Regions from separate parts of the Streptomyces sp. RG80 genome, predicted to be linked through region 1. Evidence: riboswitches for the same ligand, from Rfam matches in the RefSeq annotation. Region 1 holds a riboswitch; the other holds the start of a gene.
The links. Region 1 has a riboswitch for cobalamin ahead of ABKA17_RS11030 (energy-coupling factor ABC transporter permease). Riboswitches for the same ligand answer to the same signal wherever they lie in the genome.
Positions count from the first base shown of each region.

Region 1 (7,606 bases):
GTGAAGCGGACGGAGACGCGGGCCTCGGGCACCAGCACCCGCAGGGTGCCGTCGTAGCCGCGCCCGGCGAGCCCGTCCTGGAGCCGCGCCGCCCGGCTGAAGGCCCGTACGAAAGCGGTGGCGCCGAGCCCAGCCAGCGACCGCCACTCCGCGGCCCGGCTGGTGTGCCCGAGCCGGGCCGCCTGGGCCTCGCGGATCCGGCGCACGGAGTCCAGGAGCAGGAAGCTCATGCGGTACGTCACCAGCGCGACGTCCACGACGGGTGCGGGCACGCCCGCCTTCACCAGTCGGGGCAGCAGGTCGGACATGGGGGTGGTGAAGGCGAACAGGAGCACCCCCAGCGAGGCGGCCGACGTACGCAGCAACAGCTCCCCGGCGCGCACCCAGCCGCCGTCGGCCGGGGCGACGACGCCGTCGGGGCCGCCGACCTGGACGAGCAGGGTGAGGGCCCCGGTCACACAGAAGCCCAGCGGCACCCGGTAGGCGCGCCACAGCCGCCGGGCGGGCACGCCGGCCGGGCCCAGGAGGACGACGAGGGCCGTGGCCAGCACCAGGGCGGCGCCGGGCCAGGGCGGCAGCGAGATGGCGAGGATCGTCAGGCCGAGCCCCAGCACGGCCTTGTCGACGGGGTGGCGGTGGCGCCAGCGGCTGCTGTGCGCGGCCGCGTCGATCGGCAGCACGCGGGGTCAGGTCCGTTCGGCGGCGGACTGGGCGGCGGACCCGTCGGGGGCCTCGGCGGGGGAGTCGCCCAGGGTCTTTCGGGTGTCCGTGTCCCGTCGGGCCAGCGCCCGCTCCTCGCCCTGCCGGCGGCCCCGGTGCAGCCCGAAGTAGTAGGCGAGGACGCCCGCGCCGAGCGCCGCCTGGAGGGCGAACAGGGCCGACTCGATCTCGCCGGACGGCGGTTCGTACAAGGGCGAGAACCAGGGCTCGTAGTCCGGCTCGATCTCGGTGATCGCGGTCTCGGCCTCGGCGTCGGCGCCCGTGAAGGGCTCCTCCTTGTGGTCGCCGAGCCCGAGGGCCAGCGGCAGCACGGCGAGTGCCGCCACGACGAGCAGCAGCAGGGCGTTGATCTTCGCGTTACGGCTCATCGGGCCACCGCCTCGGTCTCGGTCTCGGCCTCGGTCTTGTTCTGCCGGGTCAACAGCACTCCGAGCCGCGTCAGTTCGCCCTTGCTCGACTGGACCAGCAGACGCATCACGAACACCGTCAGGAGCCCCTCGCTCACCGCGAGCGGGATCTGGGTGACGGCGAAGATGGAGCCGAACTTGCCGAGCGCGCCCAGGAATCCGCTGCCGGGGTCCGGGAAGGCGAGCGCCAACTGCACGCTGGTGACGCAGTAGGTGGAGAGGTCCGCGAAGAACGCGCCGAAGAACACCGCCACCATCAGCGGCACGTCGAAGCGCCGTAGCAGTCGGTAGACGGCGTATCCCGTCCAGGGCCCGACGATCGCCATCGAGAACACGTTGGCGCCCAGCGTGGTCAGACCTCCGTGGGCGAGCAGCAGGGCCTGGAAGAGCAGGGTGATGGTGCCCAGTACGGCCATGATCGGCGGCCGGAACAGGATGGCGCCGAGGCCCGTGCCGGTGGGGTGGGAGCAACTGCCCGTCACCGAGGGCAGCTTCAGCGCGGACAGGACGAACGTGAAGGCGCCGGAGGCGCCGAGGAGCAGGGTGCTCTCCGGGTGCTCCCGGACTTCACGGGTGAGCGAGCGCACTCCGTGGACGACGAATGGCGCGGACGCGACGCCCCAGGCGACGGCGTGCGCCGGAGGAAGGAAACCCTCGGCTATGTGCATGGCTCAGCAGACCCTCTCCAGCACCTCGTGGATGGTTGACGCGCCTTGGCCGGTCTCCTGGCTCACGGGTCCCACCGCCCGTGCTCCGCCTTCCCGGGTCCCGAAGGACCCAGTGGCTGCTCGTAAGAGCCGGAGCCGGACTTCCCGATCACAGTGGCGAGGGCCGCACCGGCATCACACCGGATTTCCCGTTCACCAAGGCCTGGCGAGAGTAGTGCGCTGGTAAAGGCGCTGGCAAGCGGCAGCAGGGGGCGCGTGAGCGGCGCCCGGCGGCTCGCGCCGGGCGCACACCGGGACGGGGCCGAGTGCGCCGAGTGACTCCCGCAACCGCCCTTCGAGCGGCCCCGAGCCGCTCTCAGCCGGTGAACACCGTGCCGAGCAGGAGCACATGGGCCGTGGTGCCGCCGAGGATGCTCAACAGGGCGTTGCGACGCCACAGATGCAGGGCGACGGTGACGGCCAGGGCGGTCAGCGGGGCGAGGGCGCGCGGGTGGGGGAGGGGGAGGTCGCGCAGGCAGTAGAAGAGGAGGATCAGCATGACGCCGGCGGGCATCCGGGTGCTGAGGTACCGCACGGTCGCGCTCTCGCGCAGCGGCGTGAGGGCGGCGAAGGGCAGGGCGCGCAGGGCCCAGGTCACGGCGGCGGCCACGAGGACGGCGGCGACGGCGTAGGGCGTGTCAGGCATGGCTCGGCTTCCGGCGGGTCGTGAGGTGGCGGGCCAGCAGGGCGGTGGTGAACAGGGCGAAGGCGGCTGGGAGCAGTTCGCCGGGGCAGAGGAACCGCGCGGTCAGGGCGCTGAGCAGGGCCAGCACGGGAGTGGGCAGATCGCCACGCACGTCCCTGAGGGCTTCTAGGGCGAGGACGGCGAACAGCGCGGTCAGGGCGAAGTCCAGGCCGTCGACGCCGGGTACGAGGGAGCCGAGCAGGGCGCCGGCGGTCGCACTGCCCGCCCAGTACAGGTGCAGGAAGAGCTGGAGCCACAGGATGCGGCGGCCGGACCAGGCGCGGGCCTGCTCGCCGGTGGCCAGCGCGTACGCCTCGTCGCACATCGCGAAGGTGCTGTACGCCCTGCCGAGGCGGCCGGGCACGCGGTGCAGCGGGAACGACAGCCCGTAGAAGACGTGCCGGACGTTGACCATGAACGCCGACAGCGCGACGGACGCGAGCGGCGCGGTGGCGGTGACCAGGCCGATGAGCAGGAACTCGAACGATCCGCCGAAGATCAGCGCCGCCGCCAGCCCTGCCCACCACCAGGGCAGCCCCGACTGCGTCACCAGCGCCCCGTAGGCGAGCCCGAGCGGGACGAACCCCAGGCCCACACCGAGGGAGTCCCCGAAAGCCGCGCGCGCCTCGGAGGGCTTGACGGCGGGAGTTAGGTGCATAGGCGTAATTTTAGGAAAGAGCGTGCCTTATATGGTTGCCGATTACCGCTGTACGATCGCTCGGTGAGCAATGAAGTAAGCCTCGATGCCATTGATCGCGACATTCTGTTTCATCTGCGCCAGGACGGTCGGCTCACCAACGTCGAGCTGGCCAAGCGGGTCGGCCTGACCCCGCCGCCCTGTCTGCGCCGGGTCAAGCGGCTGGAGGAGGCCGGGGTCATCGCCGGATACCGGGCCGTGGTCGACCCCGCGGCGCTGGGGCGCGGCCTCGAGGTGCTGATCGACGTCGAGATCCATGCCCAGGACCGCGGGACCGTCGAGGAGTTCGAGGAGACCGTCGCCTCCTACGAGGAGGTCGTGGAGTTCCGCCGGATGTACGGGCGCCCGGACTATTTCCTGCGCGTCGCGGTCGCGGACCACGCCGCCTACGAGGCCTTCCTCATGGGCAGGCTCAGCGGGCTGCCCGCCGTCTCGCGTCTGGAGTCCCACCTGACCATGAAGGAGATCAAGACCCACTTGCATCGAACTTAGGCACGCCTTACCGTTTCCCTTTGCACCACTCTGGGCTCGGCCGGTACACCGGCCCGCCCGCGGCGAGCGCTCCACCGACGCAGCCTGGCCGTCCTTCCCCAGTGCCCCACGGGCCTGGGAGGTACCCCCAGCCGAAACCCGCTGCTCACAGGACCGCCACTTGAACTCCAGCACCCTCGGTCTCCACGACCCTGCCCGCGACCACAGTGACTGCGGCGTCGGCTTCCTCACCCGGCTCGACGGAACCCCGAGCCACGACGTCATCCTCAAGGGCGACGAAGCGCTGCGCACCATCCCGCACCGCGGCGGCAAGTCCGCCGAGGGCGTCGGGGACGGCGCCGGCGTGAGCGTCGACCTGTCGGTGGAGTTCTTCGGCGCGCTCACCGGCCGGGCGCTGCGCGCCGGGCACTTCGGTGTCGCCAACTGCTTCGTGCCCACCGACGCCGGGCGCCGCGCGGGCGCGCGCGAACTCGTCGGGCGCAGCATCGCCGAGCAGGGCTTCGAGATCCTCCTCGTCCGGGACGTACCCGTCGACCACACCGTCGCCTGCCCCGCCGCAGAGCAGTACCAACTGCCCGTCGTGCAGTGGGTGTTCCGCGCCCCCGACGACTGGGAGCGCGCCGCCGTCGACGCGGCCGCCCACCGCGCCCTGCTCGCGGTCGAGGCCGTCGCCTACGCCGACGAGGCGTACGCCGGGCTGTACCCGCTCTCGCTCAGCGCGCGCACCCAGGTCCTCAAGGGGCGCCTCAACTCCGGCGAGGTCATCGGCTACTTCCGCGACCTGGTCGACCCCCGGCACTCGGTCCGCTCGCTGTACTTCCACACCCGGTTCTCCACCAACACCGAGCCGCACCCGACCATGGCCCAGCCGTTCCGGCTCATGGCGCACAACGGCGAGCTCAACACCGACCGCAAGAACCGCCTCTCCGACGAGGCCCTCGCGCGCGCCCGGACCCGGTCCATCGTGCGCCCGCCCGGCCAGTCCGACTCCAGCCGCCTCGACCAGACCCTCCAGAGCCGGGTCTTCGACGACGGCCTGGACCTCGTCGAGGCCGTCGTGTCCCTCATGCCGCCCGCCTGGGAGAACGACCGCACCCTGCCCGACGGCGTCCGCGACATGCTGGAGTACTTCTCCCTGTACGAGGAGAAGAACGACGGCCCCGCGGCCCTCATCTTCAGCGACGGCGACGTCGTCGGCGCCCGCCTGGACCGGCTCGGCCTGCGCCCGCTGCGTACCGTCGAGACCGCCGAGTACCTGATGGTGGCCTCCGAGGCCGGGCAGGTCGCCTTCCCGGACGACGAGGTCGTGCACCGGGGCCGGATCGAGGCCGGCGGCATGCTCGTCGTCGACCACCGCACCGGACGCCGGATGCGCACCCGCGAGGTCCTCGACGCCCTCGCCGCGCGCCGCCCGTACTCCGAACTGCTCACCGCGGCGCGGGTGAACCTCGACGACCTGCCCGCCCCCGACTACTACCGCGGCACCACGACCCTCGGCTACGACGGCGACCTGACCCTCGCCGGCCGGTACGTGGCGTACTCGCTGAACCAGGAGAGCTTCCGGTTCATGCTCGACCCGATGCTCGCCGAGGGGTCGGAGCGGATCTCGGCGATGGGCTACGGCAACGCCATCAACGCGCTCAGCGACACCGAGGGCGGCATGGCGAAGTACTTCTCGCAGCGCTTCGCCCAGGTGACCAACCCGCCGCTGGACAGCATCCGCGAGGCCGACGGCATGAGCATGCGCGTCGCCCTCGGCCCGAAGCCGGACGGCACGGGCAGCGCGCACGGCCGTCAGCTCGTCGTCTCCTCGCCCGTCCTCGGGCACCTCGACATGGTCCGGCTGCGCGACCAGCAGATCGTGCCGCTGAAGCGGTTCGCGATGCTCTACGAGCCCGTCGCCGGGGACGAGACCGCGAACGCCGACGCGCTGCGGTCGGCCGTGGAACGACTCTGCGACGACGTCGAGCGGTTCGCCGCCGAGCGGGGCGGCATCGCGATGCTCACCGACCGGGCCGTCTCCTCCACCCGCGCCCCGCTGCCGGTGATCCTCGCCGTCGCGGCCGTCAACCAGCGCCTGATCGAGACCGGGCTCCGGCTGCGCGTCTCGATCGTCGCCGAGAGCGGCCAGCTGGCCTCCTCGCACCACGTGGCGACCGCGCTCGGCTTCGGCGCCTCCGCCGTCTACAGCCTCAGCGCACGACTGCGCGCCGAGGAGAGGTACCCGAGCGCACCCGCCCCGGCGGGTGAGATCACCGAGACGGACCTGGCGCTCAGGAAGTTCCGCAAGGCGGCCGAGAAGTCCCTCGCCAAGACCATGGGCCGGGTCGGCCTGTGCACCGCCGAGAGCTACATCGGCGGCGAGTTCTTCGAACCGAACTACCTCGACACCCGCGACGACATCTTCGCCCGGACCTTCCCGCACATGGAGGCCCCGGTCGGCGGCGTCGGGTTCGCCCGGATCGCACAGGCCGCGACGGACTGGCACGAGCGGGCCCGCGCGGTCGAGGGCGAGCAGCAGATCCCGCTGCTCGGGCTGTTCAAGGAGCGGTCCGACGGCGCCGGGCACTCCTTCGGCGTCACCGCCGTGCGCGGCTTCGGCGACATGGTCGAGGAGAAGCCGGAGTTCGGCCGGGAAGGCGACTCGGACGCGCTGCGGCTGCTCACCCTCGGCCAGCTCGACGACGCCTTCGGCATCACCGACGCCGCGTACCGCAACACCGGCTACGACGCGCTCAGCGACGCCGAGATCGACGCCTTCCGGATCACTCCCGGGTACCGGGCCTTCCTGCGGACCACGCACGAGGAGCGGTCCCGGCGTCCGGCCGCGCTGCGGGACGTGCTCGCGCTGCCCGCCGACGTCACCGGGCTACGGACCCCGCAGGACTTCGCGCGGGAGCTGGGACGGTTCTCGACGGACGGCAACGCGAGCGTCACGGCCCGGGGAGTCGTCGCCGAGGCCACGGACGGCACCGGCGTCCGGCTGAGCCTCACCGAGGGCGGCACCGACCGGCACACCGCGCTCGCGGAGGGCCTCGCGCTCGCCTACCCCGGCGAGGTCGAGACGCTCACCGTGAGCGCCGCGGCCACGGAGGTCACCGCCACCGGCACCGCCGCCCGGCTCCTCGCCCTCCTGACCGGCGCCCCCGACAGCGTCCCCCTCGACGAGGTCCAGCCCGCCCACGAGATCACCCGCTCCCTCGCCTCCGGCGCGATGAGCCACGGCGCCCTCGTCGCCACCGCCCACGAGGCCGTCGCGCACGGCACCAACATGGTCGGCGGCATGTCCAACAGCGGTGAGGGCGGCGAGCACCACACCAGGTACGGCACCATCCGCGGCTCCCGGATCAAGCAGTTCGCGTCCGGCCGGTTCGGCATCTGGGCGGGCTATCTCGCCGACCCGATGCTCGAAGAACTGGAGATCAAGATCGGCCAGGGCGCCAAGCCCGGCGAGGGCGGTCAGCTGCCCGCCCCGAAGGTCACCGTCGACATCGCGGCGGCCCGCGGCGGCACCCCCGGCATCGAGCTCATCTCCCCGCCCCCTCACCACGACACGTACTCCATCGAGGACCTCGCGCAGCTCATCCACGACTGCAAGGCCGCACGGGTACGGGTCATCGTCAAGCTGGTCTCCTCGGAGGGCATCGGCACCATCGCGGTCGGTGTCGCCAAGGCCGGCGCGGACGTCATCAACGTCGCCGGGAACACCGGCGGTACGGGCGCCGCGGCCGTCACCAGCCTGAAGTACGCGGGCCGTTCGGCGGAGATCGGCGTCGCCGAGGTCCACCAGGCGCTCGTCGCCAACGGGCTGCGCCAGAAGGTCGTCCTGCGCTGCTCGGGCGCCCACCAGACCGGCGGCGACGTCGTCACCTCCGCCCTTCTCGGCGCCGACAGCTTC
Region 1 covers NZ_JBEAAJ010000003.1:176,320-183,925, forward strand. The annotation lists gene cbiQ (cobalt ECF transporter T component CbiQ) at 1-680, opposite strand, end outside; gene ABKA17_RS11025 (energy-coupling factor ABC transporter substrate-binding protein) at 687-1,088, opposite strand; gene ABKA17_RS11030 (energy-coupling factor ABC transporter permease) at 1,085-1,795, opposite strand; cobalamin riboswitch at 1,826-2,010, opposite strand; gene ABKA17_RS11035 (branched-chain amino acid transporter permease) at 2,151-2,480, opposite strand; gene ABKA17_RS11040 (AzlC family ABC transporter permease) at 2,473-3,177, opposite strand; gene ABKA17_RS11045 (Lrp/AsnC family transcriptional regulator) at 3,241-3,708, shown strand; gene ABKA17_RS11050 (glutamate synthase-related protein) at 3,869-7,606, shown strand, end outside.

Region 2 (7,606 bases), on a different contig from region 1:
GGAGGTGGGCGAGGCGAGGAAGGGCCAGCCGAACGCCACGGCACCGACCACACCGGTGATCACGAGAGCGGCGACGGAACGGGGTCCCAGCCGGACGGCCGTCATCCCAGCGCCTCCCTCACCTGCGCGACCGTGAGCCACTTCTGCGGCGCCAGGACCTTGCTGACCTGCGGCGCGAAGGAGGGGGAGGCGACGACCACGTCCGCTGCCGGGCCGTCCGCGATCACCTCACCGTCGGCGAGGAGCACCACCCGGTGGGCCAGCTCGGCGGCCAGCTCCACGTCGTGCGTGGCCAGCACGATCGAGTGCCCCTCGGCGGCCAGCCCCCGCAGGACCGCGACCAGCCTGGCCTTCGCCGCGTAGTCCAGACCGCGGGTCGGTTCGTCGAGGAGGAGGAGCGGCGGCCTGGCGGTGAGGACGACGGCCAGGGCGAGCGCGAGTCGCTGGCCCTCGGAGAGGTCGCGGGGGTGGATGTCGTCGCTCACGCCGGGGAGCAGCTCGGAGACGAGGGCACGGCAGGTGCCGGGCGCCGTGCTCGCGTCGCGGTCGGCGGCCTCGCACTCGGCGGCGACCGTCTCGGCGTACAGGAGGTCGCGGGGCTCCTGGGGGACCAGGCCCACCCGGCGGACCAGGTCCCTGGGGGCGGTGAGATGGGGGGTGGCGCCGCCGGTGCGGACCGTGCCGGAGGTGGGCTGGACCAGGCCTACGAGAGTGTTGAGGAGGGTGGACTTCCCGGCGCCGTTGCGGCCCATGAGGGCGATGGTCTCGCCTGGGGCGATGGCGAGGTCCACGTGGCGCAGGGCCTGGACGCGGGACCGGGTGACGGTGAGGGCGCGGACCTCCGCGGTGTGGGGGGAGGGGGCGGGGGCCTGTGCGCGCCGCCGGAACCAGCGGGTCCCCGCGGCGGAGCCGCCGACCGACACAGCCCCGCGCACCTTCGGGGCGCTCACGGCCGCGCTGCCGTCCGAGCTCCCATCCGCGCTCACCCCCCGCTTCTCGAGCCGTTCCCGCAGGCCCACCGCCCTGCGCCGCGCGTCCCGCACCGTGAGGGGCAGCGGCGACCAGCCCGCGAGCCGGCCCAGGTCCACCACCGGCGGATACACCGGCGACACGGCCATGATCTCGGCCGGCGTGCCGAGCACGGGCGCCGCTCCCGGGCCGGGCAGGAGGGCGATCCGGTCGGCGTACTGGATGACGCGTTCCAGGCGGTGCTCGGCCATGAGGACCGTGGTGCCGAGGTCGTGGACGAGGCGCTGGAGGACGGCCAGGACCTCTTCCGCCGCGGCCGGGTCGAGGGCCGAGGTCGGTTCGTCGAGGACCAGGACCTTCGGGTGCGGGGTGAGGACCGAGCCGATCGCGACGCGCTGGCGCTGGCCGCCGGAGAGGGTGGCGATGGGGCGGGCGCGCAGGTCGGTGAGGCCGAGCAGGTCGAGGGTCTCCTCGACGCGGCGGCGCATCACCTCGGGCGCCAGGCCCAACGACTCCATGCCGTACGCGAGTTCGTCCTCGACGGTGTCCGTCACGAAGTGGGCGAGCGGGTCCTGGCCCACCGTGCCCACGACGTCCGCCAGTTCGCGCGGCTTGTGGGTGCGGGTGTCGCGGCCGGCGACCGTGACGCGGCCGCGCAGGGTGCCGCCGGTGAAGTGCGGGACGAGACCGCTCACGGTGCCGAGAATCGTGGACTTGCCGGTGCCGGACGGGCCCACGAGCAGCACGAGTTCACCCTCCGGCACTTCGAAGTCCACGCCCTGGACGGCGGGTTCGGGCGCGTCCTCGTAGCTGACGGAGACGTCCTCGAAGCGGATCACGACGGCTCCTTGTCGGGGGCGAGGAAGGCGGGCAGCAGCCCAGGCAGGACCGCGGCGGCGGGCCAGAGCGGCAGGGTGGGCGCGACCAACGGGATCACACCGGGGTGCAGGGCGACCGGGTCACGGGCGGCCGCGACGAACATCCCCACGGCCACCGCCACGCCGGAACCCGCCACCAGCCACGCGCGCGTGCCCCAACGGTCCGGACGGTACCGGGTGCGCGGCGTACGACGGCCGCCCAGCCGCAGGCCGACGAGGGCGGCCGCGACCCCGGCGAGCAGGACGGGCATCCCGTACGTGCCGCCTTCGGCGGTGAGCAGACCGTACGTTCCGGCGCAGATGCCGAGCAGCCCGCCGAGGGTGAGGGCGGCGGTCGTACGGCGGACGGGGGCGGGGACGTCGGCGGTGCGGCCGTAGCCGCGCGCGTCCATCGCGGCGGCGAGGGAGACGGAGCGTTCGAGGGCGCCCTCCAGCACCGGGAGGGCCACTTGCAGCAGACCTCGGACGCCACGGTCCGGACGGCCACGCAACCGGCGGGCGGCGCGCAGCCGCTGGACGTCGAGGATGAGGTTCGAGGCGAAGGTCATCGCCACGACCACGGCCACGCCCATCTCGTAGAGCGCGCCGGGCAGGGACTTCAGAAGCCGGCCGGGGTGGGCGAGGGAGTTCGCGGCGCCGACACAGATGAGGAGCGTGGCGATCTTCAGGCCGTCGTAGAGCGCGAAGACCAGTGTCTCGACGGTGACCCTGCCGCCCAGGCGGATGCCCTGCGCCCAGTCGGGGAGCGGGAGTTCGGGGAGGGTGACGATCACATGCGTGCCGGGGAGCGGGGAGCCGAGGGTGACGGCGAAGGCCAGGCGGATGAGGAGCACGGCGAGGCCGAGCTTGACGAAGGCGGAGTAGGCCCGGGCCCAGGGCGCGTCGGGACGGCAGGCCGCCACCACATAGGCGGAGGTGGCGATGAGGAGGGCGAGGAGGAGGGGGTTGGTGGTGCGGGTGGCCGCGACACCGAGGGAGAGGGCCCAGACCCACCAGGCGCCGGGGTGGAGCTGCGTGGCGCGACCGCCGACCGGGTGCGGCGCGGGGCGGGGCCGAGAGGCGCGACGGCCGGCCGGGTGCGCGGGGTCAGCGCGCATTCCCGCGCCGCCTGGCCTGCCACACCGCCGCCGCGCCCAGCGCGGCCACCGCCGCGGCGCCGACGAACAGGCCCACCGACGGACCCCCGTCGTCGCCCTTCTTCTCGGCGGAGGCCGTCTTCTCGGGCGAGGCCGTTTCCGGCTTCTTTCCCGAGGCCACCGGCTCCCCGCACCCCGTCTGCGGATACCCGTCGATGGCGCACAGCAGCGCGTTGGTGCCGTACCGAAGAGGCTTGGCGACCGACGCCAGCGCCTCCGCGCTCGTGGCGTCCCGGGCGACCACCGCGCACGCCGTACGCGCCGCGGGCGGACTCTCCCCGGAGGGCGCGTCCGTCGCCGTACCGAAGTCGATGACCAGCGCCACCCGCTTGCGGCCCTCCTCGGCCGGGGTCTTCGCGCAGATCGCCGTGAAGGACGCCGTACCGCGGGGCTTCGTCGCGTCCGAGGAGTCCTCGCTGACGGCGAACCGGAAGCCTTGGACGTCGCCGTCGGAGGGGACGACGGTGGCGGGGCCCTGGGTGGCGTACGTCCAGGTGTCGCCGGTGCGGTCCCAGAAGGACCAGTAGCGGTAGCCGGCGGCCTGGGCGCCCTGGGCGGCGCCGGTCAGGAGGACCAGCGCGGCCAGGAGCGGTGCGAGGACTCGGCGGATCACGGCTGCCGCTTCTTGTTGCGGCCGCTGATCAGGAAGCCGACGCCGATGCCGGCCACGAGTCCGACGCCGACGATCCACCAGACGCTGACGCCCTCGTCGTCCTTCTCCGCCGCCGCCTCGTCGTCCGCCTCCGGGGCCCGGCTCTCGTTCGCGGTTGGCACCTGCTCCGGCTTCGGGCCGGTGGCGTTCAGGAGGGCCACGAGGTCCTGGCCGCCGAAGTCGCGCGGGTTCAGACCGGCGGCCTGGGCGGCGAGGACGAGCTGCGCGTAGGCGGCCGGACCGCTCTGCTCGGCCCACTTCAGGGCGTTGGCCGCCAGCCAGCGGCCGGACGCGGTGGCCTCGGTGTGGAAGTCGGTGGCCGCGAGGGCGACGACCGCGTCCGCGGTGTTGCCGTAGTCGGGCTGGTCCTCGGATCCGGGCATGGCCGACGTGAGGTGCTTGTCCTTCGCCATGGTCCTGGCGAGGTAGGAGGCGCCGTTGTGCGCGGCCTGCTCGGCGTCGCCGGGCTTCTCGCAGGAGGCCGCGGCCTTGTCGTCGTCGGCGTGGACGTTCGTCTGCTGCTCGCCGAGCGCGCCGAGCACCGCGGCCGCCGTCGCGTCGGCGTTGGCGGCGAGCCCGCCCTTCTTGTCGGGCTGGAAGGCGAAGGCGCCCGCGCCGTCCCCGGTACAGGGGAGCGCGAGCTTCAGCAGGGCGTCGTACGGCGTCCGGCCGTTCTTCTCGACCGCCGTGACCTTCTGACCGGCGGCCGTCAGCGCGCCGATCACCACGGACGTGGAGTTCGCGTCGCTCGGCCCGCCCGGCGTGTAGCCCCAGCCGCCGTCCTTGTTCTGCACGGACTTCAGCCAGGCGATCGCCTTGCCGGACGCGTCCTCGTGGCCGCCGGTCGCCTCGAGGGCCTGGACGGCGGCGGCCGTGTTGTTGGTGTCGACGACGACCTTGGCGTCACAGGGCTTGGTGGTGTCCGCGCGGAAGGCGGGGAAGGCCCCGTTCGCGCACTGCTGGCCGGCCAGCCAGTCCACGGCCTCGTCGGCGGGGACCACGTCCTGCTCCAGCTGCGCGAGCAGCGTCTGCGACTGCCGCCACACCCCGTCGTACGTGGGGTCCCCGCTCCCGTACAACCCCTCCGGGATCACCACCGAAGGCGACGGTGAGGGACTCGCGGCCACGGCCGGCGCGGCCGTGCCGATCACTACGCTGGCGGCCAGGACCGCGGCACTGCGGCGGACGTTCATGATCGGCGGATGCCTCTCCCTGCGGGGGGAGCCGGGCAGCACGGGACGACCCCGGGCGGCTCGGCTCCGTAGACCTCGACGGTGCCGCGCACCGGCCGGTTGCCGATGCGCGTGAGCCGGTCAACGAGTCCGCACGGGGCGATCCGGCTCGCCGGCTCCCGGAGGAGACGGCTCACGGTTGCGGGTCAGCGCCGGAATTGCACCGGCTTCCCCCCGTACGGGTGTGATGACGACCCGGCCACTGTACCGGGCCGTAGCGGAGCGGCTGAGGGCCGCCTGTGAGCGGCGGTAGTTTCGGGCACATGGAGATCACGGGGAGACTCATCGGCTCGGGGCGGGCGTCCGACGTGTACGAGATCGACGAGGCGTGGGTGCTGCGGCGGGCCCGGGACGGGTACGGGGACGCGCTCGCCGAGGCGGCCGTCATGGAGCGGGTGCGCGGGCACGGGTATCCGGTGCCGCGGGTGCGGATCGCGGACTCCACGCGGACCGAGCTGGTGATGGAACGGCTGCACGGGCCGACGATGCTGGCGGCGTTCGGTGCCGGACGGATCGGCGCGCGGGAGGCGGGTGAGGTGGTCGCCGGGCTGCTGCGGCGGCTGCACGCGGTGCCGGGCCGAGTGGTGCACCTGGACCTGCATCCGGACAACGTGATGCTGACCCCCGACGGCCCCTACGTCATCGACTGGGCCAACGCCGAGGAGGGCGACCCGGGTCTCGACTGGGGCATGTCGGCCGTGATCCTCGCCCAGGTCGCCGTCGGCGACGAACCGATCGCCGAACCGGCCAGGGCGATGCTGACCGGGCTGCTCGCGGACGCCTCCCCCATGACGGAGGAGGGCCTGTCGGAGGCACGGCGACGACGGGCGGCGAACCCGACGATGAGCCGGCGCGAGACCGAACTCCTGGGACAGGCCGAGGAGTTGATCCGCTCCCTGCTGTGACCCGAGCGGGCCGTGTGGTGCCTTGACTACGCGCTCGCCCCGGACGCCTGCGGTGTGGGCCCACCGAACGGCAGATGCAGGACCCGCGACGCCAGCAGCCAGGTCCCGTCGGCCGATCTGCGGAAGGCGTCCTCGTAGTGCCCGACCTGGACGGGCGGGCCCGAGGGGATCGGGGTCGGGCCGCCGTCGTGGCCGTCGACGCGGTACGTCGTGAAGTACGAGGTCGCGGTCGCCGTGTCCGAAGTCGCCACGGTGACCAGGATGTTCGTCATCACCCGCCGCGAGAGCCGGTCCTCGGGACGCGAGCCGAAGTACTCCCGCAGCGCCGCCCGCCCCGCGAACCGCCGCCCGTCCACCGGCCACTCCCAGCTGCCGTCCGCGGTGAACAGCTCGGCGACGGAGCCGGGTTCGCCGAGGTCGAGCCGGCGGACGAAGTCGACGATGAGACGCTCGCAGGCGCGCTCGGCGAGGAGTCGCTCGATGGGGTCCATGATCCTGTGTAGCAGCCATGGGACGGCCGGGGCGACCGATTACACGGCTGGACCGCCACACGGCTGGACATCTACACCGCTGGACCGCCGGACCGCTACACCGCCACGTACGTCACCGGCTCGCTCCCCGCCACCGCCTCCGCCCGCCCCAGCTTGACCAGCCGCCGCAGATGGGCCTCGGCCTCCGAGACGGCGATGTTCCTTGACCCGTAAGGGATTTGGTCCCAGGGCCGGTTCCACTCCATGCGCTCGGCGAGCTGCCACGGGGTCAGCGGCGACGCGAGCAGGCCCAGCAGGTCCGTCAGCCGCTCCTCGTGATGTGCGAGCAACTCCCTCACCCGGGCGGCCGCGTCGGTGAAGGTGTGCTGATGGGCCGGGAGGATCTCCGCGGGGGCGAGACGGCCGACGCGTTCGAGGGAGTCGAGGTAGTCGCCGAGCGGGTCGGTGACGGTGGCGTCGTCGGGGTCCTCGTAGAGGCCGATGTGCGGGGTGATCTCGGGGAGCACGTGGTCCCCGGAGAACAGGCGCCCGTGGCCCGGGAGTCGGGCCGGGTGTTCCTCCTCCAGGTGCAGGCAGACATGGCCCGGGGTGTGGCCCGGCGTCCAGATCGCGCGCAGGCGGCGGCCGGGGAGGTCGAGGAGTTCGCCGGGGACGATCTCGCGGTCGGGGAGTGCGGGGGAGAAGCCGGGGAGCCGGCGGGGGCGGGCGCCGCGCAGAGGCGCCACATGTTCCTCGGGGGCGCCGGCCGCCGTGAGCTTGGCCGACATGTACGCCAGCCAGCGGGAGGAGTCGGTGTCGCGGGTCCGGGCGACGATCGCCGAGTCCGCCGCGTGCATCGCGATCCAGGCGCCGGAGGCCTCACGTACCTTGCCCGACAGGCCGTGGTGGTCCGGGTGGTGATGGGTGATCACCACCCCGTGGATCTCACCGACCGCCGTCCCGAGCGCGGCCAGCCCCGCGGTGAGGGTGTCCCAGGACTCGGGGTCGTCCCAGCCCGTGTCGATCAGCACCGGACCGCGGTCGGTGTCGACGACGTACACGAGGGTGAAGCCGAGGGGGTTGTCGGGGATGGGGACCCGGAGGGAGCGGACGCCGCCTCCGTGGTCGCCGACCGCCGGTTCGGGCTGTGGCACGGACTGCGTCATGGGCTCCCCCGTCTCCGCGTTCCGGCCACTATAACTAGAACGGGTTTCGATGGGAGCCCAAGTCACCCTTCCGGTCCGTTCCCCGCTGTGGACTCCTCCGAAAGGAGCTGGTATCAGTTCCGTTATCTGATGAACCGTCAGAGCCAGCTCCCGGGGAGGCACTCGCCATGACCGAGCTCGTGGAACACGGACAGCTGT
Region 2 covers NZ_JBEAAJ010000007.1:596,226-603,831, forward strand. The annotation lists gene ABKA17_RS26475 (ECF transporter S component) at 1-105, opposite strand, end outside; gene ABKA17_RS26480 (ABC transporter ATP-binding protein) at 102-1,808, opposite strand; gene ABKA17_RS26485 (energy-coupling factor transporter transmembrane component T) at 1,805-2,944, opposite strand; gene ABKA17_RS26490 (SCO2322 family protein) at 2,934-3,596, opposite strand; gene ABKA17_RS26495 (SCO2321 family membrane protein) at 3,593-4,828, opposite strand; cobalamin riboswitch at 4,944-5,075, opposite strand; gene ABKA17_RS26500 (phosphotransferase) at 5,131-5,772, shown strand; gene ABKA17_RS26505 (nuclear transport factor 2 family protein) at 5,799-6,263, opposite strand; gene ABKA17_RS26510 (Strvi_7410 family MBL fold metallo-hydrolase) at 6,359-7,408, opposite strand; gene ABKA17_RS26515 (aldehyde dehydrogenase) at 7,576-7,606, shown strand, end outside.
Region 2: it holds a riboswitch for cobalamin, as region 1 does, so the genes downstream of both, ABKA17_RS26495 (SCO2321 family membrane protein) here and ABKA17_RS11030 (energy-coupling factor ABC transporter permease) in region 1, are expected to answer to the same signal.